Regions from separate parts of the Nonomuraea sp. ATR24 genome, predicted to be linked through region 2. Evidence: riboswitches for the same ligand, from Rfam matches in the RefSeq annotation. Region 2 holds a riboswitch; the other holds the start of a gene.

Region 1 (12,991 bases), on a different contig from region 2:
CTGCTCAGCGCGCTCGCCCAGGTCGAGGAGCTGACCGAGCAGGAACTGCTCGGCACCTGCGTGCTGCTGCTCGTGGCCGGACACGAGACGACCGTCAACCTCATCGGCAACGGCGTGCTCAACCTGGTCAGGCACGGCGTGCTCGGGCGCGCCGCCGACGCGCCCCAGCAGGTGGTCGAGGAGGTCCTCAGGTACGACCCGCCCGTGCAGCTCACCATGCGCGTGGCGCTGGAGGACGTGGAGCTGGCCGGGACCGCCGTGCCCGCCGGCAGCGCGGTGCTGGCGCTGGTCGGGGCCGCCAACCGCGACCCCGCCGCGTTCGCCGACCCGGACCGCTTCGACGTGGAGCGGACGCCGGGCCGGCATCTGGCCTTCGGGCTGGGCATCCACTTCTGCCTCGGGGCGCCGCTGGCCAGGCTGGAGGGCGAGATCGCGCTGCGCGCCCTGGCTCAGGCGGCGCCGAAGCTGGAGCTGGCCGAGCCCGCGCCGCCGTACAAGGGAAACCTGGTGCTGCGCGGGCTCGCCACCCTGCCGGTGCGGCTCAACGGGAGGGCTTGACCAGCGGGAAGAGGATCGTCTCGCGGATGTTCTTGCCGGTGAAAGCCATGATCATCCGGTCGATGCCGGCGCCCATGCCGCCCGTCGGCGGCATGGCGTACTCCAGCGCCTGGAGGAAGTCCTCGTCGAGCTGCATGGCCTCCGGGTCGCCGCCGGCCGCCAGCAGCGACTGCTCGACCAGGCGGCGGCGCTGCTCGATCGGGTCGACCAGCTCCGAGTAGGCGGTGCCCAGCTCGGTGCCGAACCCGATCAGGTCCCACTTCTCGGTGAGCAGCGGGTTGTCGCGGTGCTGCCGGGTCAGCGGGGAGGTCTCCAGCGGGTAGTCCATGACGAACGTGGGCTGGATCAGCGTGTGCTCGACCAGCTCCTCGAACAGCTCCTGGACCAGCTTGCCCTGGCCCCACTTGGCGTCCCAGTGCACCTCGTGCTTGTCGGCCAAAGCGCGCACCCGCTCCAGCGGCGTATCGGTGGTGATCTCCTCGCCCACCGCGCCGGACACCAGGTCGTAGAGCTTCACCCTCGGCCACTCGGGCAGCCCCAGGTCGACCTCGACGCCGCCGTGCACCACCACGGTCGTGCCCAGCGCGGCCACCACGGCCTTCTGGTACATGCGCTGGGTCAGGTCGGCCATGTCGTTGTAGTCGAGGTAGGTCCCGTAGGCCTCGATCATGGTGAACTCGGGGTTGTGCGTGGAGTCCGCGCCCTCGTTGCGGAAGTTGCGGTTGATCTCGAAGACCTTCTCGATGCCGCCCACGACGAGCCGCTTGAGGTAGAGCTCGATCGCGATGCGAAGGTAGAGCTCCATGTCGTAGGCGTTGATGTGGGTCTTGAAGGGCCGGGCCGCCGCGCCGCCGTGGATCGGCTGGAGCATCGGCGTCTCGACCTCCAGGTAGCCCTCCTCGTGCCAGAAGTCGCGGACCGCGCGCACGGTGGCGCTGCGGATGCGCGCCATCTCGCGGGCCTCGTCGTTGACGATGAGGTCGACGTAGCGCTGGCGGACCCGCGCCTCGGGGTCGGTGAGGCCGACGTGCTTCTCCGGCAGCGGGCGCAGGCACTTGGCGGTGATCTGCCAGCTGTCGGCGAGGATCGACAGCTCGCCGCGCCGTGAGGTGATCACCTCGCCCTCGACGCCGACGTGGTCACCGAGGTCGACGTCGCGCTTCCAGGCCGCCAGCGACTCCTCGCCCACCTTGTCGAGCGAGATCATCACCTGCAGGTCGCCGCTGCCGTCGCGCAGCGTGGCGAAGCAGAGTTTGCCGCCGACGCGGTTGAGCATGACGCGCCCGGCGACGCCCACCCGGTCACCGGTCTGGGTGTCGGGCTCCAGGCCCTGGTATTTCTCCCGGACCTCGGCGTTGGTGGCCGTACGGGGGAAGTTCACCGGGTAAGGGTCGACGCCTTCGCTGCGAAGGCGGTCGAGCTTCTCCCTCCGGATGCGCATCTGCTCGGGAAGTTCGTCGCTCACAGCATCAAAGCGTAGGGGATACGGCCGCCTGCAAGTTCTCGTCGGCCCGGTGAAGGGGTGCTGCAACCACGCGGAGTTACCCATGACTCACGAGCTCAGCGGAACCGGTAGGGCGCCGGGTCGGGAAGGAGCTCAAGGAGAGATCATGTTCAAGAAGATCGCGATCGCGCTCCTCGCCGCCGCCGCGACCGGCACGCTGGCTCTGACCGCGCCGGCCGCCGCCGCCTCGCCGGGCCCCTACGACCAGAGCGACCAGTGGGGCCCCGTCCACGCCAGGCACCACCTGGCCAAGGCCAAGGGCTGGGTGGGCGTCGAGTGGGACGAGCACCAGGAGTCCAACACCGTCCACGTCAAGGGCCGGCTGTACGACCTGGACTCGCGCGGCTACGGGCAGGGCGGCAGGTGCGCCTACGTCAAGTTCCAGGCCGCCGGCTTCGACCACGAGTGGGACGAGGTCTACAGCAGGAAGCACTGCGGCTACCCGGGCTCGAAGAAGTTCGGCTTCAGCGTCGACGACGTCTCCGCGCTGCGGGTCAAGGTCTGCCAGGTGCACCCGTACAAGCACTGGGTGAGCAAGTGCGGCCACTGGGACCACCTGTACGCGGCCGAGAGCGAGTGATCCACCCCGGACGGCGGGCGGCTCCCTTCCCGAGCGGGGGGCCGCCCGCTTTCACGCGGTGTTGCGCTGGTAGATCAGGCGCAGGCCGATGAGCGTCAGCCAGGGCTCGTGCACGTCGATGCAGCGCGACTCGCCCACCACGAGCGCGGCGTGGCCGCCGGTGGCGACCACGGTCACGTCGTCGGGGTTGTCGGCCAGCTCGGCGGCCATCCGCTCGACGATGCCGTCGACCTGGCCGGCGAAGCCGTAGATGATGCCGGCCTGGAGCGCCTCGACGGTGTTCTTGGCGATCACCGAGCGGGGGCGGATCAGCTCGACCTTGTGCAGTTGCGCCCCGGCCGCGGCGAGGGCGTCGACGGAGATCTCGATGCCGGGCGCGGTGACGGCGCCGACGTACTCGCCCTTGGCCGACACGGCGTCGAACGAGGTCGCGGTGCCGAAGTCGACGATGATGCACGGCCCGCCGTACTGGTCGATGGCGGCCAGCGCGTTGACGATGCGGTCGCTGCCGACCTCCTTGGGGTTGTCCATCCGCACCGGCACCCCGGTGCGGACGCCGGGCTCGACGACCACGGCGGTGACGTCGCCGTAGTAGCGGCGGCACATCTCGCGCATCTCGTTGAGCACGCTGGGCACGGTGGAACAGATCGCGATGCCGCCCACGTCGGCGCCCTTGAGCAGGGGCGACTGGCCGAGCAGCCCCTGCAGGACGACGGCGATCTCGTCGGCGGTGCGGCGGGCGTCGGTGGCCAGCCGCCAGTGCTCGATGACGTCCTCGCCCTCGAAGAGCCCGAGCACCGTGTGCGTGTTGCCGACGTCGATCGTGAGCAGCATCGATTACCCCCGTAGATCCAGTGCGACGTCCAGGGCGGGCGCCGAGTGGGTCAGCGCTCCCACCGCAAGGTAGTCCACGCCAGTTTCGGCCACATCACGCGCCAATTCCAAGGTCAATCCCCCGCTGGACTCCAGCGCAACCGCGTTTTTCGCCCCATTTTTAGCGATTTGTACGGCCTGAGCGGTCTGCTCCACCGTGAAGTTGTCCAGCAGGATCAGGTCCGCCCCCTCGGCGAGCACCTCCTCAAGCTGCTCGACGCTGTCGACCTCCACCTCGATCGGCACGTCCGGGTAGCGCTCGCGCACCGCGCGGAACGCCTCGGCGACCCCGCCGGCCGCCACCACGTGGTTGTCCTTGATCAGGGCCGCGTCCGACAGCGACATCCGGTGGTTGACGCCGCCGCCGCAGCGTACCGCGTACTTCTCCAGCGCCCGCAGACCCGGCAGCGTCTTGCGGCTGTCGCGCACCCGCGCCCCGGTGCCGCTGATCGCCGCCACCCAGCGCCCGGTCAGCGTGGCGATGCCCGACAGGTGGGTGAGCAGGTTCAGCGCGGTGCGCTCGGCGGTCAGCAGGGTCCTGGTCGGGCCTTCCACCGTCATCAGCACGTCGCCCCTGCGCACCCGCTCGCCGTCCTTGACCCGCCGCTCGGCCTGGCCCGCGCCCAACCGCGCGAACACCGCCTCGGCCACCGCCAGCCCGGCCACCACGCCGTCGGCCCGCGCCACCACGTCGGCCACCGAGCGGTGCCCGGCCGGGATCGTCGCCAGGCTCGTCACGTCGCCCGCCGCCTGCAGGTCCTCCGCCAGCGCCCGGTCGATCACCGCGTCGGTCTCGGCCGGGTCCACGCCGGCGGCGGCCAGCTCCTGCGCCAGGCGCCGCGGCATCGCGTCACCGTGCGGGGTGTAGGTCATGTGCACGCCCTCCTCCGTCAGGGTCACGTCCAGGTGCCCCAGCCATTCGTCGTCGAGGTCGGGGAAATCCTCCCGCCAGTGGGAGCCGCGCGTCTCCTGCCGCGCCGCCGCCGCGCCGGTCAGCACGGTCGCGACGGTGAGCAGGTTCGTCGTCTCCCACGATTCGGTGCACGACGCCACGTGGACCGGGGTCCACCGGGCGTCGTACAGCGCCTTGGCGGTGGCGGTGAGCGACGCGCGGCTTCGCAGCACGCCCGCCCCGGCGCTCATGTGCGCCTGGATCGGGCCGCGCGCCCTCGGGTCGATCAGCCCGGCGGGCGCTCCGGACACCACCGGCTCGCCCGGTTCGGGCCGTACGCGATGGATGTCCTCGGCGATGCGCTCGGCGAAGACGAGCCCTTCGAGCAGCGAGTTCGAGGCCAGCCGGTTCGCGCCGTGCACGCCCGTGCACGCCGCCTCGCCGCACGCGTACAGGCCCTCGATGCTGGTACGGCCCCGCAGGTCGGTACGGATGCCGCCGCTGGCGTAGTGGGCGGCGGGAGCCACCGGGATCGGCTCGGCGGCCGGGTCGATGCCGTGCTCGCGGCAGACCGCGTAGATCGTCGGGAACCGGGTGCGCCACTTGTCCTCGCCGAAGTGGCGGCCGTCCAGGTAGACGTGCTCGCGCCCGCTCTCGCGCATCGTCCGGGTGATGGCCTTGGCCACGACGTCGCGCGGCGCCAGGTCGGCCAGCTCGTGCACGCCGGTCATGAACCGGTTGCCCTCGTGGTCGATCAGGAACGCGCCCTCGCCGCGTACGGCCTCGGAGATCAGCGGCTGCTGGCCGGTCGCGCCCGCGCCCAGCCACAGCACGGTGGGGTGGAACTGGACGAACTCCAGGTCCCGCACCACGGCCCCGGCCCGCAGCGCCAGCGCCACGCCGTCGCCGGTGGACACCACCGGGTTCGTGGTGGAGGAGTAGACCTGGCCCATGCCGCCGGTGGCCAGCACGACCGCGCGGGCGCGCACCGCGCCGACCCCGTCGCCCGCGCCCTCGCCCATCACGTGCAGCGTCACGCCCCTGGCCCGGCCGTTCGCGTCCTTCAGCAGGTCGAGCACCAGCGCGTGCTCGATCACCTCGATCCCGCTCGCCCGCACCGCCTCGACCAGCGCCCGCTGCACCTCCGCGCCCGTGGCGTCGCCGCCCGCGTGCACGATGCGGTGACGCCGGTGGCCGCCCTCGCGGGTGAGCTGGAGGTGCCCGTCGGGGGTGCGGTCGAACTCGGCGCCCCGGCCCATCAGCCGCCGCAGCGCGCCCGGGCCCTCGGTCACCAGCGCGCGGACCGCCTCGGCGTCGCACAGCCCCACCCCGGCGACCAGGGTGTCGCCGAGGTGCTCGTCGGGGGTGTCGGCCGGGTCCAGGACGGCGGCGATCCCGCCCTGGGCCCACCGGGTGGACCCGGCCGACAGCACGTCCTTGGTGACGACCAGGACCCTGGCCCTGGGTTCGAGCTCGGCGTAGTGCAGCGCAACCGTCAGTCCGGCGATGCCGGAGCCCACCACGACCAGGTCGGCCTCGACGTTCCACCCGGGTTCGGGCGCCGCCAGCCGCAGGGGAATGGCCGGTGCACTCATGGGGTCTCCTCGGAGGAGGGAATCTCGTCAATATGACGATAACGCCCCGGCCGCCGCTTCCCTTCCCCGGGGTTCGCCTAGAACGACAGCACCGCGTTGTCGATCAGCCGGGTGGTGCCCACCCGGCCGGCCACCGCGAGCACCGCCTCACCCGTGTACGGCTCCGCGACCTCGGCGAACGTGGCCGGATCGACCAGCACCACGTAGTCCAGCGCCAGCTCGGGGGCGGCGGCCTCCAGCACCTCGCGGGCGGCGGCTATCACGCGCGACGGCACGCTCTCGGCCGCGCCCGCGCGCAGCGCCCGGGACAGCGCCAGGGCCACCTCCCGGTCGGCCGGCGACAGGTAGCGGTTGCGGCTCGACAGCGCCAGCCCGTCGGGCTCGCGCACCGTCGGCGCGCCGACGATCTCCACCGGCACGTCGAGGTCGGCCACCATGCGGCGGATCAGCGCGAGCTGCTGGGCGTCCTTCTGCCCGAACACCGCGAGGTCCGGCTGGACCAGGTTGAACAGCTTGAGCACCACCGTCAGCATCCCGTCGAAGTGCCCCGGCCGCACCGCACCCTCGACGACCCGGCCCATCTCGCCGGACCGCAGGCTCACCTGCCGGTCCGGGTGGTACATGTCCTCGGCGGCCGGGGCGAACACCACCTCGACCCCCTCGGCGCGGCACACCTCCAGGTCGGCCTCGAACGTACGGGGATAGCGGGAGAAGTCCTCGCCGGGGCCGAACTGCAGCGGGTTGACGAAGATGCTGACCACCACGTGGTCGGCGCGCGAGCGGGCCGCCCTGATGAGGGAGCGGTGCCCCTCGTGCAGGGCGCCCATGGTGGGCACGAGGGCGACGGAGCCGTCACCGCGAGCCTTGATCAGGTCGGTGCGGTTCCTGGCGACGATGGGGTCCATGAGGCGGCCTCCGGGGGCGTCATGCGGATCCGTGCCATGCCGGTCACGGTCACGTCCATATGTTGCCACCCAGGGCGTCGAGCAAGCGTTCGGCCTCCTCCGGCTTGAGCAGGCCGGCGGCCAGCGCCCGGTCCGCGGTGAGCCGGGCCAGCGCGACGTAGGCGTCGGCCGCCTCCGGCGCGGCCAGGATGAGCGCGTCGACGTGCTTGCGCACGGTGCCCGCGTCGCCCCGCACCACCGGGCCGGTCAGCCCGCCGATGCCGAGCCGCAGCACGTTGTCGAGGGCGGCGCCGAGCAGCGGCCCGAGCATGCGGCCCGGGTGCTCGACGCCGATGCGGCCCAGCAGGTCGGACGACTCGGCGATGAGCGTGACCATGTGGTTGGCGGCGCTGGCCAGGGCCGCGTGGTAGAGGGCGCGGTCGGCGTCGGCGATCCACACCGGCTCGCCGCCCATCTCGATGACCAGCGCCTCGGCGATGGGACGCAGCGGCTCGGGCGCGGTGACGCCGAAGGAGCAGCCGGTGATCCGGTTGAGGTCGTCGTCCCTGCCGGTGAACGTCATGACCGGGTGCAGGGCGAACGGCAGCGCGCCCGCCTCGGCGGCCGGTCGCAGCACGGACAGGCCGTAGGCGCCGCTGGTGTGGACGAGCAGCTTGCCCTGGAGGCCGGCGCCGGTGGCGGCCAGGCCGCTGACGAGGTCGGGCAGCGCGTCGTCGGGGACGGTGAGCAGGATGAGCTCCGCCGCCTCGACGACCTCCTCGGGGCGGACGGGCTCGACGCCGAGCCGGTCGGCGGCCCACCGCCGGGAGGCGTCGGACACCCCGCTGGCAGCCACGATCCGGTGCCCGGCCTGCGCCAGGGCAGCGCCGAGCGCGGAGCCGACCTTGCCCGATCCCAGCACGCCGACGGCCAGCCGTGCCGGGCGATCTGCTGCGTCCATGTCCCACCCCTGTCGAGCACCCCGGAAGACGCTGCCGCCCAGCGTAACGGCCGAGTTGCCACGGGGGCGTGACCTGGGCTTTGCCGCATGTTGCGTTAGCGACAAAACGGACAAGGGCATATAAACCGTGCACCCCCTGTCGGGAATGATGATGAGGAGAGGGGTACATCGCATTCAGCGGGCGCCGAGTCCTGAGCTGGACCCGACGCCCGCACTGTGACGAACTCCTTGGAGGTGCACCCTGGCCGCCATCGCCGACTGGCCGGCCCGGGTACGGGGCTCGGACCGGTTCACTCTCGGACCGGTCCGAGCTCCGGCATGTCAGCGATGCACGTGAGCGCTGGAGCCCCCCTTGCAGCCGGCGATGCCGACACCGGCGACCCCCACCCCGTTGCCGCAGGCGTTGATCGGCGCGGTGATGGGCAGGAAGAGCTGGTTGCCGGACAGCACGCCGCTGCGTCCGCTGGTGATGTCGCCGTGACCGGGGCCGTGGGCGTAGGCCGGGGCGGCCACCGAGAGCATGCCGAACGCACCCGCGACGACGATGGCTTTCTTGAACACGAGGGACTCCTTTTCGGGACGACTGCCGGATGCTGACAATCAGCAGTCACTCGACTACTGTATGTAAACGGTAGCGCAAGATCGCAACACCGCGTAGTAAAGAAATCGCGCCACGTGTTCGCCCGGAGTCGTGAGATAGTCCTGGGATGTGGCTCACCTGGCGCGCCGCCATGCAACGCGCGCTCTATGGCGAGAGCGGCTTCTACCTGCGCGAACGCCCCTCCGGGCACTTCCGCACCTCGGTCAGCGCCTCGGCGGCCTTCGCCGACGCGGTCCTGGCCCTGCTGGAGGAGGTCGACGCCGGGCTCGGCTCGCCCGACCGGCTCGACCTGGTCGACATCGGCGCCGGCGAGGGCACGCTGGTCCGCCGCGTGCTCGACGCGGCCGGCCCCTCGCTGCGCGACCGGCTGCGCATCACCGCCGTCGACCTGTCGCCCCGGCCCGACGAGCTGCCCGAGCGGATCGCCTGGCAGCCGCGGCTGCCGTCCGGCATCCAGGGCCTGGCGATCGCCAACGAGTGGCTCGACAACGTGCCGCTGGACGTGGCCGAGCAGACGTCCGACGGGCCGAGACTGGTGATGGTCGACACCGAGACCGGCGAGGAGCGGCTCGGCGACCCGCCGCAGGGGGCCGACCTGGAGTGGCTGGCGCGGTGGTGGCCGCTGTCGTGCGTGGGCTCGCGGGCGGAGATCGGCTGGCCGCGCGACGCCGCCTGGGCGGCGGTGCTGAACCGGCTCTCCAGAGGCCGGGCGATCGCCATCGATTATGCACACCCTGTGGATAACCGGCCGATGCACGGCACGCTCACCGGATACCGTGACGGAGCGGTCGTCTCGCCCGTACCCGACGGCACCTGCGACATCACGGCGCACGTCGCGCTCGACGCGTGCGCCGAGGCGGGCCGCAAGGCCGGCGGGATATCCACAGGCTTGTCCACACAGCGGGCCGCGCTGCGCGCTCTGGGCATCACCGGCGACCGCCCGCCCCTCGACCTGGCCCGCACCGATCCGCGGGGTTATCTGCGCGCGCTGGCCCGCGCCTCCGAGGAGGCGGAGCTGATCGATCCGGGGGGCCTCGGCGGATTCGGCTGGCTCAGCCAGAGCCGGTGAAAACGACCAGAACCGGTGAAACGGTCAGAGCCGGTCAGGCGACGCTGAGGTCCAGCGACTCCAGGCCGCGGATCACGTACCCCGGCTTCCACACCGGCTCGCGGACCAGCTCCAGCTTCGGCGCCCGCTCCAGCAGGGCGCCGAACGACTCGATGAGCTCGATCCTGGCCAGCGGCGCGCCCAGGCAGAAGTGGATGCCCGCGCCGAAGGAGATGTGCGGGTTGTCCACCCGGCCCACGTCCAGCCGGTCCGGGTCGTCGAACACCTCGGGGTCGCGGTTGGCCGAGCCGAACAGCAGCGCCACCTCCACGCCGCGCGGGATGGCGACGCCGCCGACCTCGATGTCCTCCAGCACCCAGCGCTCGAACATCTGCAGCGGCGTGTCCCAGCGCATCAGCTCCTCGACGGCCGTCGGCAGCAGCGAGCGGTCGGCGCGCAGCCGCGCCAGCTCGCCCGGGTTGCGGAACAGCGACCACCAGCCGTTGCCCGTCACGTTCACCGTGGCCTCGTGACCGGCGTTGAGCAGCAGCACGCAGGTGCCGACCAGCTCGTCCTCGGTCAGCTCGTCGATCGCCGCGAGCGCGCTGATCAGGTCGTCGCCGGGCCGCTCCTTGCGCTCGCGGGCCAGCTCCTTCAGATACGCCGCGAACTCCGACGCCGCCCTGACGGCGGTGTGCTGCGCCTGCTCCGACGGGTTCAGCTCGTACATCCCGCAGATGTCGGCCGACCAGGGGCGCAGCAGGTGGCGGTCGGCGTCGGGGATGCCGAGCATCTCGGCGATCACCGTCACCGGCAGCGGCTCGGCGACCTCGGCGATCAGGTCACCGCCGCCCCGCTCCACGTACGCGTCGACCAGGCCCTCGGCGATCGCGCGCACCCGCGGGCGCAGCGACTCGACCATGCGGGGCGTGAACGCCTTGGAGACCAGGCGGCGCAGCCGGGTGTGCACCGGCGGCTCCACGTCGAGCATGCCCGCGCGGATCACCCGCCAGAACGGCTCCTGGAACTCCGGCTCGGGCTCCTTGCCGAACTCCTCGTGCGTCGCCACGTGCAGGTACGACCTGCCCAGGCGGCGATCCCTGAGCAGGGCGTTCACGTCGGCGTGCCGGGCGACCAGCCACTGGCCGGTCGGCTCGAAGAAGCTCACCGGCGCCTCGCGCCTCAGCTCGGCGTAGACGCCGTACGGGTGAGCGACGAAATCCGGATTCCACGGGTCAAAGCGCACTATTCAATACTAGAAGCTTTCGCCCGCCTGCTCCTCACCCGGATGTTGAGCAGCTCCACGATGACCGAGAACGCCATCGCGAAGTAGATGTAGCCCTTCGGGATGTGCTGGTCCAGCCCCTCGGCGATGAGCACCACGCCGATCAGCACCAGGAACGCCAGCGCCAGCATCTTGATGCTCGGATGCGTGTCGACGAACCGGCTGATCGGCCCGGAGGCGAACAGCATCACCAGCACCGCCACGACCACCGCCGCGATCATCACGCCGAGCTCGTCCACCATGCCGACCGCGGTGATCACCGAGTCGAGCGAGAACACCACGTCCAGCACCATGATCTGCGCGATCACTGAGGCGAACGACGCCGCGACGGCCTTCTTGCCGTCCTTCTCGCCCACGTCCATCGTGTGGCCGATCTCGGTGACGCTCTTGGCGAGCAGGAACAGCCCGCCCAGCAGCAGGATCAGGTCCCGTCCCGATATCTCCTGCCCCAGCACCTCGAACAGCGGCTCCGTGAGCCGCACCACCCACGACAGGGCCAGCAGCAGGAGCAGCCGGCTGATCAGAGCCGCCGCCAGGCCGAGCACCCGCGCCCTGTCGCGCTGCTCCGGCGGCAGCTTCCCTGCCAGGATGGAAATGAAGATGATGTTGTCGATGCCCAGCACGATCTCCAGGGCCACAAGGGTGAAGAACCCTATCCAGATCTGGGGATCTGCCACCCAGTCCAACATCGGTTACCTCCTGCTATCGGGGGATGTCGAGGAAGCAACGAGTCAACGGGCCGATAAGTTCGCGGTTGCGTTTTACGGGTGGGTGTCGGTTATAGTGCCGACGTAGGTCATGAGTGCCAGCGCCAAGCCCCGGCTCGCTGGCCGGCAACCCTCGCGTCCGCGGCGGGGTGCCCCGGGTGAAGACCTGGTCCGTCACGAGGTGTGGCGGGCAAGCGCGGGCTCACTGGCTGCTCCAGGGGTCCGATGACCCCGAGGAGGTTCGCCGTGTCCACCCTGACGATCTTCAACGCCGCCCGCACCACCGCCGCCGAGAAGCCGGCCCCCGTCCAGCAGGCCCGCGCCATCCCCGCCGTCGTCGGCGCCGACCTGGAGGTGCCGGTCAAGGGCGGCAAGCTCGTCGGCTACGCCAACCTCGACTACGCGGCCAGCGCCCCCTGTCTGGAGCCGGTCAGCGCCGCCGTCGCCGCCGCGCTCCCGGCCTACTCCAGCGTCCACCGCGGCGCGGGCTACGCCTCCCAGCTCACCACCGCCCGCTACGAGCAGGCCCGCCACACCGTACGGGCCTTCGTCGGCGCCCGCACCGACGACGCCGTCATCTTCACCCGCAACACCACCGACGCCACGAACCTGCTGGCCGGCTGCCTGCCCGAGGGCACCACCGTGGTCGTCTTCGACACCGAGCACCACGCCTCGCTGCTGCCCTGGCCGGACGCCGTGCGGCTGGCCCCGCCCGCCTTCCCCGGCGAGGCCGTGCGCGCCGCCGACGACGCGCTGGCCGCGATCGACGGACCCAAGCTGCTCGTCGTCACCGCTGCCTCCAACGTCACCGGCGAGCTGTGGCCCATCGCCGCGCTGGCCCACATCGCGCACCGGCACGGCGCCCGCATCCTCGTGGACGCCGCCCAGCTCGTGCCGCACCGGCCGGTCAACCTGACCGCGCTCGACCTCGACTACGTGGCCTTCTCCGGCCACAAGCTGTACGCGCCGTTCGGCGCCGGAGTGCTGGTCGGCCGGCGCGACTGGCTGTCGGCGGGCACGCCGTACCTGAAGGGCGGCGGCGCGGTGCGCTCGGTCGGGGAGAGCACCGAGTGGCACGACGACGCCGAGCCCCGGCACGAGGCCGGGACCCCGAACGTGCTCGGCGCGATCGCGCTGGCCGCCGCCTGCGACGCCCTCACCGCCACCGGCTGGACGCCGCTGCTGCGCGAGGAGGAGCGGCTGATCGCCCGGCTGCGCGCCGGCCTGGCCGGCATCGAGGGCGTACGGGAGCTGTCGCTGTGGGGGCCGGAGCACCCGCGCGTGGGCATCGTGTCGTTCACCGTCGACGGCTACAGCGCGCGCGAGGTCGCCGAGGCGCTGTCGAGCGAGTACGGCATCGGCGTGCGGGACGGGAAGTTCTGCGCCCATCCGTTCGTCCGGCACCTGCTCGGCACCGCCGACGGCGGCTGCGAGGACGACACGGCCTCGGCGGTGCGCGCCTCCATCGGCATCGGCACCACCCAGGAGCACGTCGACCGGCTG
Region 2 (17,664 bases):
TGCTCGGCCACTACGGGTTCGAGCGCTGGGAGCAGGGCGAGATCACCGGGCCGCCGCCCCCGCCCGGGGTGCCGAGGGCCGAGGCCGAGCTGCCGTTCGTGCTCGACGCGCTCGGCCTGACGGCGGGCGTCGCCGTCGAGGACAAGGGCCGCGCCGTCGCCGTGCACACCCGCCGCGCCCCCGACCCCGAAGGGACGCTGGCCAAGCTGCGCGAGCCGATGGCCAAGCTGGCCGAGAAGCACGGGCTGGTCGTCGAGCCGGGCAGGCTGGTGCTGGAGCTGCGCCCGCCCGGCATGGACAAGGGCCAGGCGCTCAGCCTGTTCCTGGCCGAGCGGGAGGCGCGGTCGGTGCTGTTCGCGGGCGACGACCTCGGCGACCTGGCCGCGTTCGAGGCGGTCAGGGGAGCCGGCGTGCCCGGCGTGACCGTCTGCAGCGGCTCGGCCGAGGTGACGGCGCTGGCCGAACGGGCCGACATCGTCGTGGACGGGCCTGACGGCGTGGTCGCCCTGCTCAAGGAGTTGACGTCGGCTTTCAGCCGTTCATGAGTGGCTTGCAAGTCGGCTCGGCTACCGTCGGGATCATGCTCAAGCGCTCACTGGCCGTAACCGCCGTCGCCGCCTCCGCCCTCCTCCTGGTCCCCGCCGCCGCCGCGAACGCGGCGCCCGCCCAGCAGCTGAAGCTGCGCGGCGGCCTGACCCTCTATGTGCCGATCAAGTGGAAGGTGTACGGCGGCGGCACCGACTACGTGCACGTCGTGACCGGGAAGTGCGCCCACCCCGGCGGCGGCTTCTTCACCCCCGACTGCAAGGGCTTCTGGATCTTCGGTCCGAAGGCCATCAAGAGCGGCGCCGAGGGCTTCGGACCCTACAACGCCCAGCGGGGCGGCTACTACCCGGCCTCCGACGTGCAGCGCTGCCCTGCCGACGGGCGGCTGCTGCGCGGCGAGCGCATCGGCAGGCACGTCAAGGGCCTGCGCCAGGTCGGGCCCGGCCACGAGGCCCACTACCACGAGTTCACCACCCGCTGCCGGACCCACTCGGGCAAGAGCACCAGGACCAGGTTCACCACCCGCGAGTGGTATCTGCCTGCCACGAAGGTGCTGGTCGTCGACGAGTGGAAGACGCCGGGCCTGACCGACACGCTGCGCAACGCCGACTGGCGGTGACCCGTCAGCCCAGCGCGTCGAGCTGGGCGGCCAGCCAGCGCTGCGGCGGCAGGGCCGTGGCCGCCGCCTCCAGCCGGGCCCGGCGGCGCGTCCGCTCCTCCTCGGGCATCACCAGCGCCCGGTGCAGCGCGCCGGCCGTGCCGCTGACGTCGTAGGGGTTGACCAGCAGAGCGTCGGCGCCCAGCTCGGTTGCCGCGCCCGCCTCCCGCGACAGCACCAGCGCGCAGCGCGGCGACAGCACCGGGCCCTCCTTGGCCACCAGGTTCATGCCGTCGCGGATCGGGTTGACCAGCAGCACGTCGGCCATCCTGTAGGCGGCCAGCGAGCGCGGGTAGTCGTCGTTGACGTTGAGGATCAGCGGGTCCCAGTCCTCGGTGGCGTAGGCGTCCTCGATCTCCTGCGCGCAGCGCTGCACCGAGGCGGTGTACTCGCGGTATTCGGGCAGGTCGTGGCGGCTCGGGTAGGCGAACGCCAGGTGCACCACCCGGCCGTGCCACTCCGGATGCGCGTCCAGGAACTCGCGGTAGGCGAGCAGACCGCGCACGATGTTCTTCGACAGCTCCGTGCGGTCGATGCGGACGATCAGCTTGCGGTCGCCGACCTGCTCGCGCAGCGCGGCCATGTGCGACTCGACGTCGGGCTCGCCGGCCCGCGCCCACAGCGCCTTGCCGTCGACGCCCAGCCCGTGGACGCCGATCCGGGTGACGCGCCCCTCGTGCGTGACCGTACGGGCCGCGCCGTCGACCTCGGCGCCGAGCAGAGCCGCGCAGCAGTCCATGAACGCCTCCGCCCACCGCCCGGTGAGGAACCCGGCGTGATCGGCGCCCAGGATGCCCTCCAGGACCTCGCGGGCCACCTCGTCGGGCAACAGCGAGAAGTATTCGGGCGGCGCCCACGGCGTGTGGCTGAAGTGCGCGATGCGCAGGTCGGGCCGCTCGGCCCGGAGCATCGCCGGGGTCAGCGTCAGGTGGTAGTCCTGCACCATCACCCGCGCCCCGTGGCCCGCCTCCTCGGCCAGCGCCAGCGCGAACGCGCCGTTGTAGTCGCGGTAGGACTCCCAGTCGCGCTGGAACCTGGTGCCGAACACCGGCGCGTTGGGGATGTCGTAGAGCAGATGGTTGACGAACCAGAGCGTCGAGTTGGCGATCGAGTTGTAGGCGCGGTGGAAGGTGGCCGGCGCGATGTCGAGCATCCGCAGCGCCCCGGTGTCGTAGCCCGCCTGGTCGAGCCGGCCGCCGGGGGCCTGCCGCACCGCGCTGCGGTCGCCGTCGGACAGCGCCGCGCATACCCACAGCACGCCCGCGTCCCGGGCGACTCCGGACAAGCCGGACACCAGGCCGCCGCCGCCGCGTCTCATCGTCAGCTCGCCGTCGTCGGAGACGGTGAACGAGACCGGGCCTCTGTTGGAGGCGAGCAGGACGCTGTTCATCGACGCTCCCAGGAGTTACGACGAGGAGATGTCACGGAGGTGTCTCCCGACCTTAGGATCCCAGCTATGGCGCTAGATGAGGCAACCGAAGAACTCGCCCGCTCGGCCGCCGTAGGAGATCATCGCGCACTCGGCGAGCTCCTGCGCCGGATCGAGCCGGACGTGCTGCGGCACTGCGCCCGCATCCTGCCCTACCACCAGGACGCGGAGGAGGCGGCCCAGGACACCCTGCTGGCCGTCGCCCGCAACATCGGGCGGTTCGAGGGGCGCGCCAGGTTCAGCACGTGGCTGCACATCGTGACCGCCAACTGCGCGCGGACCACGTACCGGTCGCTGAAGCGCAGGGCGGCGGAGCAGAGCTCCGACGAGCTGCCCATGCAGAAGCCCGACGTGCGGCGGGTCAGCGTGATCGCCGGGTCGCGGCTCGACCTGCTCGACGCGATGGAGGCGCTGGAGGCCGACAAGCCCGACCTGGCGCAGGCCCTGGTGCTGCGCGACATCGTCCAGCTCGACTACAGCGAGGTGGCCGAGCAGCTCAACATCCCGCTCGGCACGGCCAAGTCGCGCATCCACCAGGCCCGCAAATACGTGCAGGCGGCGCTCGGCGAGGACTATCGGTGAGACCGGTTGTCTCGCGGAGTGAGACGACTGGTCAGTTCACGGCTCGGATTGGGTAGAGTCCGAGTCAGCAACTCTAACTGAATATTGCTCATCCAGAGGGGTGGAGGGACCGGCCCTGCGAAGCCCCGGCAACCCTCCCGGCTTGTGACTCGCGACCTGCGAGGCCGACCGGGACAGGGTGCCAATTCCGGTCCGTGGTCAGGGTGGCCGCGGACGAAGATGAGGGAAGGCCTCGCTTCATGTCGCTCGACTTCGGTCCCGCCGTCGCTCTCTCCTGCCGCGAGTGCGGCACCCGCTACCCGCTGGGCCCCAGCTTCGCCTGCCTGGAGTGTTTCGGGCCGCTCGAGGCGGCCTACTCCTTCGGGAACGTGACCCGCGCCGACATCGAGTCGGGCCCGGCCAACATCTGGCGCTACCGCTCGCTGCTGCCGGTGCCGGTCGACGTCGCGTCCAAGCCCAACATGAACCCCGGCTGGACCAAGCTCGTCAAGGCGGGCAACCTGGGCCGGGCGCTGGGCATCAAGTCCCTGTACGTCAAGGACGACTCGGGCAACCCCACCCACTCCTTCAAGGACCGGGTGGTGGCCATCGCCGTCGAGGCGGCCCGCAACTTCGGCTTCCACACGCTGTCGTGCTCCTCCACCGGCAACCTGGCCGGCGCGGTGACGGCCGCCGCCGCCAGGGCCGGCCTGGATGCCTGCGTGTTCATCCCCGCCGACCTGGAGCAGGCGAAGATCGCCATGGCCCGGGTGTTCGGCGGCAAGCTGATCGGCATCGACGGCACCTACGACGAGGTCAACCGGTTCTGCTCGGAGCTCATCGGCGACCCGCTGGGCGACAAGTGGGGATTCGTCAACGTCAACCTGCGGCCCTACTACGCCGAGGGCTCCAAGACGCTCGCCTACGAGATCGCCGAGCAGCTCGGCTGGAAGTTGCCCGAGCAGATCGTCATCCCGATCGCCTCCGGCTCCCAGCTCACCAAGATCGACAAGGGCTTCAAGGAGCTCATCCAGCTCGGCCTGGTCGAGGACAGCCCGTACAAGGTGTTCGGGGCGCAGGCGCTCGGCTGCTCGCCGGTCTCGGCCGCCTACAAGGCCGGCCACGACGTCGTCCAGCCGGTCAAGCCCGACACCATCGCCAAGTCGCTGGCCATCGGCAACCCCGCCGACGGCCCCTACGTGCTCGACATCGCGCGCCGCACCGGCGGGGCGGTGGAGGACGTCACGGACGCCGAGATCGTCGCCGCGATCAAACTGCTGGCCTCGACCGAGGGCATCTTCGCCGAGACGGCCGGCGGTGTGACCGTCGGCGTGCTGAAGAAGCTCGTCGAGACCGGCCAGCTCGACCCCGAGGCCGAAACCGTGGTGCTCAACACCGGTGACGGGCTCAAGACGCTCGACGCGGTCACCGACGTCACCCCCACGGCCGTGATCCGGCCCTCTCTCGACGCGTTCCGCGCGACTGTCTGACAACCAGGAAAGGCGAGATTTACCATGAGCGTTTCTGTGCGGATTCCCACCATCCTGCGCACCTACACCGGCGGTAACGCGGAGGTGAGTGGAGAGGGCGCGACGCTGCGTGACGTGCTTGCCAAGCTCGACTCCGACTACCCGGGCATCGGCGCGCGCATTCTTGATGAATCGGGCAAGATTCGTCGTTTTGTCAACGTTTACGTTGGCGAAGAGGATGTCCGTTTCGCCGAGGGGCTCGACACTCCCGCCCCTGAGGGCACTCAGATCTCCATCATCCCGGCGGTCGCGGGCGGCTGAGAACCCCCCGATCTCCAGAACGACCCTCTAGAAGGCGCCCCATGCGGGCGCCTTCTCTTTTGTGAAATACAAGGTTGAACCAGTTAGCGTGAGGTGAAATACCCGATTTGCCGATTGACTCTGTTGCCAAACGCCTTCCCACAGGTATGGTCGAGTGCGATCGTACGGCTGATATCCATTAGTCAGGCGATTGTGGGTCTCGCGGAGGAATGGGCGGGATCTATGAGCCCAGTAAGAGGAGTCGGAAGTGGCGCAGGGCACCGTCAAGTGGTTCAACGCGGACAAGGGCTACGGCTTCATCGCGGTAGACGGTGGTAAGGATGTATTCGTCCATTACTCGGCAATCTTGATGGACGGGTATCGGTCTCTCGAGCAGGGCCAACGGGTCGAGTTCGAGATCACGCAGGGCCAGAAGGGACCGCAGGCGGAGTCCGTCCGCTCGGTCTGACGTGGTGAGCACGGGCGGCTCGCACGTCAGCGCAGTACGTGCGAACCGCCACCTCTCGTCCCCTCACGTACGGCGGGCTCACGGGCCCGCCGTACCGACGTGACCTGGGGCGGGGTGCTGTCGGCTTGCACTCGACCGGGTAGAGTGCTAAACAATTCGTTGGCACTCTCTGTCGCAGAGTGCCAACCCTGGGATCGAGACGATGGGGTCCGCCGAAGGAGCTGCGGGCCCACATGCCGTCGCGGGCGTCGGCTCGATCGCAGCAGCCACCCTGTGTCTGGGAGGTCTAGCCTTATGGCAGCCAAGATGATCGCGTTTGACGAGGACGCCCGGCGCGGTCTCGAGCGCGGTATGAACCAGCTCGCCGACGCCGTCAAGGTGACCCTGGGGCCCAAGGGCCGCAACGTCGTGCTGGAGAAGAAGTGGGGCGCCCCCACGATCACCAACGACGGTGTCTCCATCGCCAAGGAGATCGAGCTCGAGGACCCGTGGGAGAAGATCGGCGCCGAGCTGGTCAAGGAAGTCGCCAAGAAGACCGACGACGTCGCGGGCGACGGCACCACCACCGCCACCGTGCTCGCCCAGGCGCTCGTCCGTGAGGGCCTGCGCAACGTGGCCGCCGGCGCCAACCCGATGGCTCTGAAGAAGGGCATCGAGGCGGCCGTGGAGCGGGTCAGCGAGGAGCTGTCCAAGCTGGCCAAGGACGTGGAGACCAAGGAGCAGATCGCCTCCACCGCCTCCATCTCCGCCGCCGACCCCGAGATCGGCTCGCTCATCGCCGAGGCGATGGACAAGGTCGGCAAGGAAGGCGTCATCACCGTCGAGGAGAGCAACACCTTCGGCCTCGAGCTCGAGCTCACCGAGGGCATGCGCTTCGACAAGGGCATGACGTCGATGTACTTCGTGACGGACTCCGACCGTATGGAGGCTGTGCTCGAGGACCCGTACATCCTCATCGTCAACTCGAAGGTCTCGGCCAACAAGGACCTGCTGCCCCTGCTCGACAAGGTCGTGCAGTCCGGCAAGCCGCTCCTCATCATCGCCGAGGACATCGAGGGCGAGGCCCTGGCCACCCTCGTGGTCAACAAGATCCGCGGCCTGTTCCGCTCCGTGGCCGTCAAGGCCCCGGGCTTCGGTGACCGCCGCAAGGCCATGCTCGGCGACATCGCCATCCTCACCGGTGGCCAGGTCATCGCCGAGGAGGTCGGTCTCAAGCTCGAGAACGCCACCCTCGACCTGCTCGGCCGCGCCCGCAAGGTCGTCGTCACCAAGGACGAGACCACGATCGTCGACGGCGCCGGTGACGCCGACGCGATCAGCGGCCGCGTGAACGAGATCCGCGCCGAGATCGAGCGCACGGACTCCGACTACGACCGCGAGAAGCTCCAGGAGCGCCTGGCCAAGCTCGCCGGTGGCGTCGCCGTCATCAAGGCGGGCGCGGCCACCGAGGTCGAGCTCAAGGAGCGCAAGCACCGCATCGAGGACGCCGTGCGCAACGCCAAGGCGGCCGTCGAGGAGGGCATCGTCCCCGGTGGTGGCGTGGCGCTGCTGCAGGCCGGCGCCAAGGCCTTCGACAAGCTGGAGCTGACCGGCGACGAGGCCACCGGTGCCGCGATCGTCCGCAAGGCCCTGGAGGAGCCGCTCAAGCAGATCGCGGTCAACGCCGGCCTCGAGGGCGGCGTCGTGGTCGAGCGCGTGCGCAACCTCACCCCGGGTGAGGGCCTCAACGCGGCCACCGGCGAGTACGTCAACATGTTCGAGTCGGGCATCCTCGACCCGGCCAAGGTGACGCGCTCGGCGCTGCAGAACGCCGCCTCCATCGCGGCGCTCTTCCTCACCACCGAGGCCGTCATCGCCGAGAAGCCCGAGAAGACCCCGGCCGCTCCCGCTGGCATGCCCGGCGGCGGCGACATGGACTTCTAGGTCCGATCGCGTTCCACGTGGCGATAGCGTCAGCCCGGTCCGGATTTCCGGCTCGGGCTGATGTGTTTATCGGAGCCGTCCCTAAATAGGGGCGGCTTCTTCTCTTGTGCGCGACAAACAGGTCTGATCCACGCCAGCCAGGTTCCGGTCCGGGTGGAACTCTGGGGCAATGAGCGCTTGGGCAGTCATGGAGAAGTTTTACGCCGCCGAGGCCGCGTACGTCGCCGCCGGCGGATTCGGCAAGGCGTCGTACGACGACGTCGCCGTACACCTCGACCCTGAAGTGGTGCTGCACCAGGCGCCGGGATTGCCTTTCACCGGAACGGGAACCTGGCGCGGGCATGACGGGATGGAACGCTTTCTCGCCGCCTTCAGCGAGGTGTGGGAGTCGATGGAATTCCTGGAGCAGGAGCATTGGGGCGACGACAGCACGGTGGTCGTCCGCAACCGGGTCCGCTTCCGCGCCCGCGCCACCGGGCGGGACGTCGACGCCCTGATCATGCAGCTGATCACCGTACGGGACGGGCGCATGCTCGAATGCCGGCCCTTCTACTGGGACCCCCAGGCCATCGCCGACGCCTGCCGCCCGCCGGTCAGTCGTTCCGCCTGACGGCCAGGCAGCAGCGGACGAAGTCCTGGACGACGGGGTTGGCGTCGTCGGCCGGGGTCCAGGCGACGCCCACGCGGGTGGGGCTGACGCCGCTGACGGGGCGGTACGTGACGCCTGGGCGGGCGTAGAAGCGGGCGGCGGACTCCGGGGCCAGGGCGACGCCGTAGCCGTTGGCGATGGCGCTGAGCCAGTCGTCGGGCTGCTCCGTGACGGCGCCGACGCGCACCGGGTGGCCGTCGCGCTCGTCCGCCGCCAGCCAGTAGTCCCGCCACGGGCCCGTCTCCACCGGAGCCGCCACGAACGGCTCGTCCCACAGCTCCTCGAAGGCGATCACGTCGCGGGCGGCCAGCGGATGGGCCGAGGGCAGCGCCACCCAGCGCGGCTCGGAGAAGAGCACCTCCACGCGCAGCGCGTCCTGGCCGGGGAACGGCAGGCGCAGCAGGGCCACGTCGACGTCCCCCGTGGCGAGCCCGGCCGTCGGGTTCGACCAGGCGGCCTGGCGCAGGTCGGCCCGCCAGCCCGGCCTGGCACGGGCGAACTCCGCCACGATGCGCTGGGTGGCCTCGTTGGCGGCGCTGGCCAGGAAGCCCACCCGCAGCACGCGGGCCGCCCGGCCGGCCGCCTGCCTGGTGCGCCGCAGCGCCACGTCCCAGTCGGCCAGCAGGGCGGGCGTCCGCTCCGCCAGCGCCCGGCCCGCCTCGGTCAGGGACATCCCGGCCCGGGAACGATGGAACAGCTCGGCGCCGAGCAGCGCTTCGAGCTGCTTGATCTGCTTGGTCAGCGCCGGCTGCGACACGTACAGGCGAGCTGAGGCCCGGGTGAGGCTGCCTTCCTCCGCCACGGCGACGAAGTAGCGCAGCAACCTCGTGTCCACATCCATGCCCCCAGGTTATAGACGCAGGTATTGGACGCCGGTGGGGGCGCGGGACAAGGCTGGGATGTGGGAGGAAAGGGGGAAAGGCAATGTACGTCGCCTATGTGGTCGTCACGGTGGCCACGATCGTGATCAACCTCTGGGCCGCCGTCGCCGACTTCGCCCGCGCCGAGATCGTCCTGGCCAACGCCGCGGCTGTCGGCATCTCGCCGTCCTGGATACCGCTGCTGGGCCTGCTCAAGGCGGCCGGGGCCGTGGGACTGCTCCTCGGGCTGGTGGGGGTGCCGTTCGTGGGGGGCGCCGCCGCTCTGGGGCTCGTGCTGTTCTTCGTGGGGGCGGTGGCTCTCCACGTCCGGCAACGGGTGTTCGGGAACATCGGCTTCCCGGGGGTCTTCCTCGCGTTCGCCGTCGCGTCCCTCGTGCTGGGGGCCGCCGGGTGACGCCCGGTCAGGTGGCCGGTGCGATCGCTTCGCACTCCGACGGGTCCACGGGATCGAGCGCCGAGGTGGTCGCGAGGATGGCGTCCAGCCGGTCACGGGCGGCCATGAGGTCGGCCGCGGCGGCGCTGAGCCGCTCACGCTCGCGCAGCAGGTCGGGGATCATCCCGCCACAGGCCGGCGCCAGCATCCCGCCGTCGTCGACCATGCACGGGAGCACCTCGCCGATCGTCGTGGTGCTGAGCCCGGCGGCGAGCAGGAGCCGGATGCCCCGCACCGTGGCGGCGTCCTCCTCGCGATACTCCCGATAGCCGCTGGGCCGGCGCAACGGCCGGAGCAGGCCCTGTTCCTCGTAGTAACGCAACGAGCGCACACTGGCGCCCGTGAGCCGCGACAGTTCTCCGATCCGCATGTGACGACCGCCACTTCGAGTTGACTCTCACGCCGATGTGAGAGTCCAGCCTATGTGTATGACAGAACAGCATCCATCCGGACAGAACAGCACCGCGGTCACCGTCATCGGCCTGGGCCCCATGGGCTTGGTCCTGGCGGAGACGCTTCTCGGCAAGGGCCTGACCCTGACGGTGTGGAACCGCACCCCCGGCAAGGCCGACGCCCTCGCCGCCAAGGGGGCGCGCCGCGCGGCCACCGTCGCCGAGGCCGTGGCCGCCAGCCCCGTCACGATCCTGTGCCTCAACGACTACCCGACCACGCACCGCGTCCTCGACGCCGCCGGTGCCGCCTTCCAGGGCCGCACGCTGGTGAACCTCACCTCCGGGACGCCCGCGGAAGCGCGCGACACGGCGGACTGGGCAGCCGGGCGCGACCTCGGCTACCTCGACGGCGCGATCATGGTGCCGCCGCCGCTCGTCGGCGAGCCCGGGTCGGTCTTCCTGTACGCCGGGCCGCAGGACGTCTTCGACCGGCACCGGGAGACGCTGGCGCTCCTGGGCGACCCCCGCCACCTCGGCGCCGACCCCGGCCTGGCCGTGCTGTTCAACACCGCCATGCTGGAGATGATGTACGCGACCGTGAACGGGTTCCTGCACGCCGCCGCGCTGGTCGGCTCGGCGGGGGCGCCGGCGGCCGAGTTCTCCGAGCTCGCGCTGGGCTGGTTCATGCCCGTGGTGCTCAACCCCGCCTGGCTCGCCCAGCAGGCGCCGAGCCTGGACGAAGGGGCGTATCCGGGAGATCTGGGGACGCTGCAGATGAACTTCAACGCGCTGGAGCACATCGTCCGGACCAGCGCCGAACAGGGCGTCCATTCCGAGCAGCCCCGGTTGATGAAGGAACTCGCCGAACGGGCGATCGCGGAGGGGCACGGGAGCGAGAACTACTTCGCCATGTTCGAGATCTTCAAGCAGGGGTGAAGGTGGTTCTGGGCCTGCTTCGGGGTGGCGGGTGGCCGCTCTCGTCCGCGGTTTCCGTGGGGGTGGGACGAGGTGGTCACGTTGCGGGCCTGGCGAGCGGGGCGCTTGTGGCGGGGCGTCCCTTGGACGCGGCCCGAGCCGCCGGCGCGCGAAGCGCGTGGGTCGAGGACCTTGGGGGTGGGGGCCGGAGACCCTGCGGGGCGGTCCGGGCGGTGGGGCGGTCAGGGCAGGGGCTTGACCCAGCGGGACCACTCTGGCTGGGGTGAGTAGCCGGCGGCGGACCAGGCCGGGTGGGCGAGGGTGTTGTCGTGCAGCACCATGGCGTCGGCCCGGAAGGCGCCGAAGGCGGTGAAGCGGCGTTCGGCGGCGGCGAGCAGCGCGGTGGCGATGCCCTTGCGGCGGTGGGCCGGGTGGACGGCGAGGCGGTACAGGTGTGCCCGCCAGCCGTCCCAGCCGGCGATGAGGGTGCCCGCGAGCGCGCCGTCGAGCTCGGCGATCAGCAGCGCCTCCGGGTCGCGTTCGAGCAGGGCGGTGACCTTGTCGGGGGAGTCGCGGCGGTCGGTGCCTTCGGCGGCGTGGAGCCAGAAGTCCAGGACGGGCTCCACGTCGCCCGGGCCGCCGAACCGGATGTCCACCCCGAGGTCTCTCATGGTTCGCGAACTTATCAAATGGCCGCGAACCGATCAGAGCCGGTCAGACGCCGTAATGGGCGATGATGTGGCCGCGCGCCAGGGTGTTGGCGGTGATGTTGAAGCCGACCGCGGCGGGGGAGGTGTCGCTGTCGACGCCGAGGCTGTCGACCGACAGCGCGTGCACGGTGAAGACGTAGCGGTGCGGGTCGCCGGGCGGGGGCGCGGCGCCGCCGTACTCCTTGGTGTTGTAGTCGTTGCGGGCGTGGACGGCGCCCTGCGGCAGGCCCTTGAACTCGGGGCCGGTGCCGGCGCCGGTGGGCAGCTCGGTCACCGAGGAGGGGATGTCGAACAGCACCCAGTGCCAGAACCCGCTGCCGGTGGGGGCGTCGGGGTCGAAGCAGGTGACGGCGTAGCTCCTGGTGCCGTCGGGGGCGCCGGACCAGCGCAGGGCGGGGGACAGGTTCTGGCCCGTCATGCCCCAGTCGTTGAAGACGTGGAGGTCGTTCAGCCGGTCGCCGTCGGTGATGTCGTCGCTCTGCACGACGAGCGCCGGGGCGGACGGCAGGTGTTCGTGTGGCAGCGGTGCCGGCACGGTTTCCTCCTAGGGGTGATGGCTTTTCCCCGTCATCCTAGGAGCGATCGGCGCCGCTGCCACTGCCCCGCGCGCCGTGTCAGCCGGTGAGCTGGGCGGGCAGGGGTTTGGCGTGCAGGACGGTCAGGGACGTCACGGCACGGGTGAGCACCACGTACAGGCGGGCGAGCCCGCGGGGCTCGGCGTCGACGATGTCGGCGGGCTCGACCACGATCACGTGGTCGTACTCCAGGCCCTTGGCCAGCGTCGCCGGGACGATCAGCAGGCGGTGCTCGTCGGCCGCGTCGGGGTCGAGGACGGCGTGGGCGACGCCGTCGAGCGCGGCGGACGCGGACGCCACCTGCGCGTCGGGGACGATGACGCCGATCGAGCCCTCCTTGGCCAGGGTTTCGGTCACGGCCTGGCGGAGCTCGCCGCCGGGCCGTACCGAGAGTGAGCCGGCGCCGGGGCGCAGGGAGCGGGGGGCGGCCAGGCCGGGGGCGATGGAGGGGAGCAGGCGGGCGGCGTAGTCGAGGACCTCGCGCGGCACGCGGAAGCCGAGCGTCAGCTCGGTGACCTCGCCGGTGTCCTGGCCGAGGTGGCGCAGCACGTCCTCCCAGGAGCTGGTGGACCACGGGGTGGTGCCCTGGGCGAGGTCGCCGAGCACGGTGGCGGAGCCGTTGCGGCAGCGCCGGCCGAGCGCGCGGAGCTGCATCTGCGACAGGTCCTGGGCCTCGTCGACCACCAGGTGGCCGAGTGAGGGCGTGCGTTCGACGAGGTCGGCGAGCTCGTCGAGGAGCGCGGCGTCGGCCGCGGACCATTTCGCGGACTTCCAGCTCCGGTACGGTTTCCGCCAAAGGATCATTTGCTGCTCGTCGGGCGACAAATCGGATTTGGCGGCCTTGGCGAGGAACTCCGCGTCCGACAGCAGCCGATACAGCACCTGCTCCGGCGTCAGCTTCGGCCACACCGCGTCGACGAGCTGCTTGACCGGCTTCGACCGGGCCACCGCGTCCTGCACCCGGTCGTCGGGCGACTCGCCGCGCTGCTCCATCCGTACGAGCACCAGGTGCGCCAGCCGCTGGGCCAGTGCCGCCCGGCCGGGACCGTAGCGGGTGGTGCCGCGCAGCGAGGCGACGATCTCGCGCACCTCGTAGTCGGCCACCCGGTGCCGGTAGGCGCCCTTGGTGAACACCAGGCCCTCTTCGGGCTTGACGATGTGCAGCCACAGGGCGCGTTCGAGGACGGCGGCCATGCGGGCGTCGCCCTTGACGGCGGCGACCAGGGGGTCCTCGGCGGCGGCGTGCTCGCCGAGCAGCCCGGCCACCGTCGTCTGGTCGACCTTGACCTCGCCGAGCGCGGGGAGCACGGAGGAGATGTAGGACAGGAAGGCGCGGTTCGGCCCGACGATCATCACACCGGACCTGGCGAGCCGCTCGCGGTGGGTGAACAGCAGGTAGGCGGCCCGGTGCAGGCCGACCGCGGTCTTCCCGGTGCCGGGGGCGCCCTGCACGCACACGGTCTGGGCGAGCGCGGCGCGGACGATCTCGTCCTGGTCGGGCTGGATCGTGGCCACGATGTCGCGCATCGGGCCGGTGCGGGGGCGTTCGATCTCCTCGGTGAGGATCCTGGAGGGGCCGATGTCGCCGCCCTGGCCGAGCGGCTCGTCCTCGAACGCGGTCAGCGCCCCGCCGTGATAACCGAAGCGGCGCCGCAGCACGACGCCCATCGGGTCGGCCGGGCTCGCCTGGTAGAAGGCCCGCGACACCGGGGCCCGCCAGTCGATCACCAGGGGCCGGCTGCCGCCGTCGTGGACGTGGCGGCGGCCGACGTAGATGGTGGGCGGCAGGTCGTCGTCGGCGCCCCGGTCGAGGCGGCCGAAGAACAGCGGTGTGTCGGGGTGGTCGGCCAGCGCGGCGACCCGCTGGTCGAGCAGCGACTGGAGGATCTGCTGCGACACCCAGTCGCCGGCGGCGTCGGCCGACAGCGACTGCGCGTGGGCGCGCATGGCCTTCAGCGCGGCGCGGGACTCGGCCAGGTGGGCCTGTTCGGCCGCGAGCACGTCGGAGGGTATGTCGGGAGCCAGTTGGTCTGTGGGCATGCGAAAGCGCCTCCCGGTGGTGGTCGGAGGTGGTGGTAACAGGTAGCGAATCCGCCAGTTTAGTGGCCGTGCCGGTGGGCCTCAAAAGCATTTAGCCGGGCGCGCGAGGGGGTAGGAAACCGGCGTGGCGCGCGTCCGGCTCGGCATCTCGCCGATCATTCCCACCGTCGCGAGCTTCCTGCTGGCGGCGCTGTGGGGGCTGTCGGTGTTCGCGGGCTGGGGGCTGCAGGCGTTCTGCTCGGGGACCGAGCTCGCCGCCGACTGCTCGCGCCGGCTCGCCGGGGTGTCCGCGGTGTCGGGGCTGTTCGCCGTCGCCGCCGCGGGCTGCACGCTGGCGGCCTGGCTGGCCGGAGCGGCCCGGCGCGACCCGCGGCTGTTCGGCAGGCTGATGGGAGCGGGGGCCGCGGCGTGGATCGCGGCCGAAGGAGTGCTGTTCCTCGGCGGCCTGCTGCTCCGCACCTAGCTGTAACGAAGCTGGGAAATACCGAAAAATCCGGGCATACCAGGTGCGTTTGTCGGATCATCAGGGTATGTCGCTGCCGGACTGGCAGCGCCGATGAGAGGACGCAGTGAGGGGGGTGGTTCGATTGTCGACGGCCCGCGGAGTCTCGTGGACGTGAGGCACTAGACCTGGCCTGGCCGCTCTTACGGAGCGGCCGGGCTCACACCCCGCCCAGCACGTCGTCGGCGTCGATGATCTGGTACGCGTATCCCTGCTCGGCCAGGAACCGCTGACGATGCGCCGCGAACTCCTGGTCGACCGTGTCACGGCTCACCACCGTGTAGAAGCGCGCGCCGCCCCCGTCGGACTTGGGCCGCAGCACCCGCCCGAGCCGCTGCGCCTCCTCCTGGCGCGACCCGAACGTGCCCGACACCTGGATGGCCACCGCCGCCTCCGGCAGGTCGATGGAGAAGTTGGCCACCTTCGACACCACCAGGACCTGGATCTCCTTGTCGCGGAACGCCTGGTAGAGCCGTTCGCGCTCCTTGATCCGCGTCTCGCCCTTGATGACCGGCGCGTTCAGGTGCTCGCCCAGCTCGTCGAGCTGGTCGATGTACTGGCCGATGACCAGCACCTGCTCGCCCAGGTGCCGCCGGACCAGCGCCTCCGTCACGTGCGTCTTGGACGGCGTCGTCGCGCAGAACCGGTAGCGCTCCTCCGCCTCGGCCATCGCGTACGCCAGCCGCTCCTCGTCGCTCAGCGTGACCCGCACCTCGACGCAGTCGGCCGGGGCGATCCAGCCCTGGTTCTCCATCTCCTTCCAGGGCGCGTCGTAGCGCTTGGGGCCGATCAGCGAGAACACGTCGCCCTCGCGGCCGTCCTCGCGCACCAGCGTCGCCGTCAGGCCGACGCGGCGGCGGGCCTGCAGGTCGGCGGTCATCCGGAAGATCGGCGCGGGCAGCAGGTGCACCTCGTCGTAGACGATCAGCCCCCAGTCGCGGGCGTCGAACAGCTCCAGGTGGCTGTAGACGCCTTTGCGCCGGGTCGTCATCACCTGGTAGGTGGCGATCGTGACCGGGCGGATCTCCTTCTTCGAGCCGGAGTATTCGCCGATCTCGTCCTCGGTCAGCGAGGTGCGCTTGAGCAGCTCCTGCTTCCACTGATGGGCGCTGACCGTGTTGGTGACCAGGATGAGCGTCGTCGCCTGGGCGTGGGCCATCGCGGCCGCGCCGACGATCGTCTTGCCCGCGCCGCACGGCAGCACGACCACGCCGGAGCCGCCGTGCCAGAACGCGTCGGCCGCCTCCTGCTGGTAGGGGCGCAGCGACCAGCCGTCCTGCGCGAGCTTGATCGTGTGGTGCTCGCCGTCGACGTAACCGGCCAGGTCCTCGGCCGGCCAGCCCAGCTTGAGCAGCGCCTGCTTGACGTTGCCCCGGTCGCTCGGGTGCACGACGACCGAGTCGCCGCCCAGCCGCTCGCCCAGCATCGGCTGGATCTTCTTCGAGCGCAGCACCTCTTCGAGCACGGCCCGGTCGGTCGAGGTCAGCACCAGGCCGTTGACCGGGTCCTTCTCCAGGCGCAGCCGGCCGTAGCGGGCCATGGTCTCGGCGATGTCGACCAGCAGGGCGTGCGGCACCGGGTAGCGGCTGTGGCTGATCAGCGCGTCGATGACCTGCTCGGCGTCGTGCCCGGCGGCACGCGCGTTCCACAGCGCCAGCGGCGTCACGCGGTAGGTGTGGACGTGCTCGGGCGCCCGTTCGAGCTCGGCGAACGGCGCGATGGCCTTCCGGCACGCGTCGGCCTTCTCGTGGTCGACTTCGAGCAGCAGCGTCTTGTCGGACTGGACGATGAGCGGGCCGTCGTTCACCAGCATCCCTTCTACGGTTGACGCCTATCCAACACGCGCGAAGGCCAATACAGTCCCCGGACTGGCTAGTCGTCCTCTAGATAGCCGTTGACGCCGAGGAAGACGAACAGGCCGACGGTCAGCACGAACCCGGCCCCGAACAGCACCCAGCTCCACACGACCATGGACCGGGCGGACTCGGGGGAGGCCGAGGCCCGCATCGACAGGCCGGCCAGGATCGCGCCGGGGATGCCGAGCAGGTTGCAGCAGCTCACCACGGCCAGCAGGTTGAGGACGAGGGAGACGATCGCGTTGGCGCTGGGCTGGTTGCGCGGAGGCGGCGGTGGATAGCCGTAGCCGTAGCCATAGCCGTATTCGGGAGGTGGCTGCGAGCCGTAGTCTGCGCCGTAGGGCTGGTACGGATAGCCGCCGGGCTGATCCTGCTGGCTCATGCCACCTCCTGTCCGGTCAACATTTATCACGGATTGGTCAGGTGCCCTGCCCGAATGCGGGCCCTCAGGGCCTTGCGGTCCAGCTTGAGCACGCTGGTGACGGGGATGGCGTCGACGAACGTGATCTCGCGCGGATACTTGACCCGGCCGACCCGGTCGCGGGCCCAGGTGATCAGCTCGTCGGCGGTCGCCGTCGCGCCCGGCCCGAGCTGGACGAAGGCCACGACCTCCTCGCCGTGGCGCGGGTCCGGCCGGCCGACGACGCCGGACATGACCACGTCGGGGTGGGCGTTCAGGGCGTCCTCGACGTCGCGCGGGAAGACGTTGAAGCCGCCCCGGATGATCAGGTCCTTCTTCCGGTCGACCACGTACAGGTAGCCGTCGTCGTCCACGCAGCCGAGGTCGCCGGTGCGCAGCTCGCCGCCGGCCAGCGCGGTGCCGTCGGGGTCGGGCTCGTGCTCGCCCCAGTAGCCGAGCATCAGCGCCTCGCCGGCCACGCAGATCTCGCCCACGTCGCCGGGCTCGACGGCCTCGCCGTCCGTGTCGCGGATCGTGATCGTGTAGCCGGGCAGGGGCAGCCCGGCGCTGCCGGCCTTGGGCCGGTCCGGCGGGTTGAAGGTGGTGACGGCGCTGGTCTCGGTCAGCCCGTAGCCCTCCAGGACGCGCACGCCGGGCATCCGGCGCTCGAACTCCGCCAGCGTCTCGCGGCCGAGCGGCGCCGCGCCGCAGGTGAGGAAGGCGAGGTCGGGCAGCGGGTGCTCGTCCAGCGGCTCGGCCAGCAGCATCCGCAGCATGGCGGGCACCACGGTGCCGTACTGCACGCGCTCCTCGGCGGCCAGCCGCAGGAACAGCCCAGGGTCGAACCAGCGCATGAGCACGGCCTGGGGCGGCTCGGTGGCGTGCATCCCGGCGACGGTGACGATCAGCCCGTAGGCGTGGGAGAGCGGGACGGGGACGATGGCGCGGTTGATCCC

What was found. A riboswitch is a leader RNA that binds a small molecule or an ion and turns the genes downstream of it on or off. The one in region 2 is predicted to bind S-adenosylmethionine.
Region 1: another riboswitch for S-adenosylmethionine. It lies ahead of ACBI99_RS32795 (aminotransferase class V-fold PLP-dependent enzyme); the one in region 2 lies ahead of thrC (threonine synthase).

What each region holds. Positions count from the first base shown of each region.
Region 1 is NZ_JBGNUU010000017.1:157-13,147, reverse strand. Features, by position in the region: gene ACBI99_RS32850 (cytochrome P450) at 1-558, shown strand, start outside; gene lysX (bifunctional lysylphosphatidylglycerol synthetase/lysine--tRNA ligase LysX) at 542-1,999, opposite strand; gene ACBI99_RS32840 (hypothetical protein) at 2,169-2,642, shown strand; gene ACBI99_RS32835 (type III pantothenate kinase) at 2,694-3,476, opposite strand; gene ACBI99_RS32830 (L-aspartate oxidase) at 3,480-6,002, opposite strand; gene panC (pantoate--beta-alanine ligase) at 6,080-6,907, opposite strand; gene ACBI99_RS32820 (DUF2520 domain-containing protein) at 6,957-7,847, opposite strand; gene ACBI99_RS32815 (chaplin family protein) at 8,169-8,408, opposite strand; gene ACBI99_RS32810 (SAM-dependent methyltransferase) at 8,555-9,517, shown strand; gene ACBI99_RS32805 (cytochrome P450) at 9,552-10,742, opposite strand; gene ACBI99_RS32800 (TerC family protein) at 10,742-11,470, opposite strand; SAM riboswitch class IV at 11,576-11,691, shown strand; gene ACBI99_RS32795 (aminotransferase class V-fold PLP-dependent enzyme) at 11,735-12,991, shown strand, end outside.
Region 2 is NZ_JBGNUU010000016.1:27,116-44,779, forward strand. Features, by position in the region: gene otsB (trehalose-phosphatase) at 1-545, shown strand, start outside; gene ACBI99_RS31985 (hypothetical protein) at 581-1,165, shown strand; gene ACBI99_RS31990 (trehalose-6-phosphate synthase) at 1,170-2,594, opposite strand; gene ACBI99_RS31995 (RNA polymerase sigma factor) at 2,661-3,215, shown strand; SAM riboswitch class I at 3,301-3,441, shown strand; gene thrC (threonine synthase) at 3,455-4,684, shown strand; gene ACBI99_RS32005 (MoaD/ThiS family protein) at 4,709-4,984, shown strand; gene ACBI99_RS32010 (cold-shock protein) at 5,232-5,432, shown strand; gene groL (chaperonin GroEL) at 5,727-7,355, shown strand; gene ACBI99_RS32020 (nuclear transport factor 2 family protein) at 7,543-7,965, shown strand; gene ACBI99_RS32025 (LysR family transcriptional regulator) at 7,949-8,845, opposite strand; gene ACBI99_RS32030 (DoxX family protein) at 8,929-9,279, shown strand; gene ACBI99_RS32035 (MerR family transcriptional regulator) at 9,287-9,688, opposite strand; gene ACBI99_RS32040 (NAD(P)-dependent oxidoreductase) at 9,747-10,646, shown strand; gene ACBI99_RS32045 (GNAT family N-acetyltransferase) at 10,868-11,296, opposite strand; gene ACBI99_RS32050 (YbhB/YbcL family Raf kinase inhibitor-like protein) at 11,340-11,870, opposite strand; gene ACBI99_RS32055 (AAA family ATPase) at 11,950-13,950, opposite strand; gene ACBI99_RS32060 (hypothetical protein) at 14,075-14,413, shown strand; gene ACBI99_RS32065 (DNA repair helicase XPB) at 14,613-16,265, opposite strand; gene ACBI99_RS32070 (hypothetical protein) at 16,325-16,690, opposite strand; gene ACBI99_RS32075 (class I adenylate-forming enzyme family protein) at 16,717-17,664, opposite strand, start outside.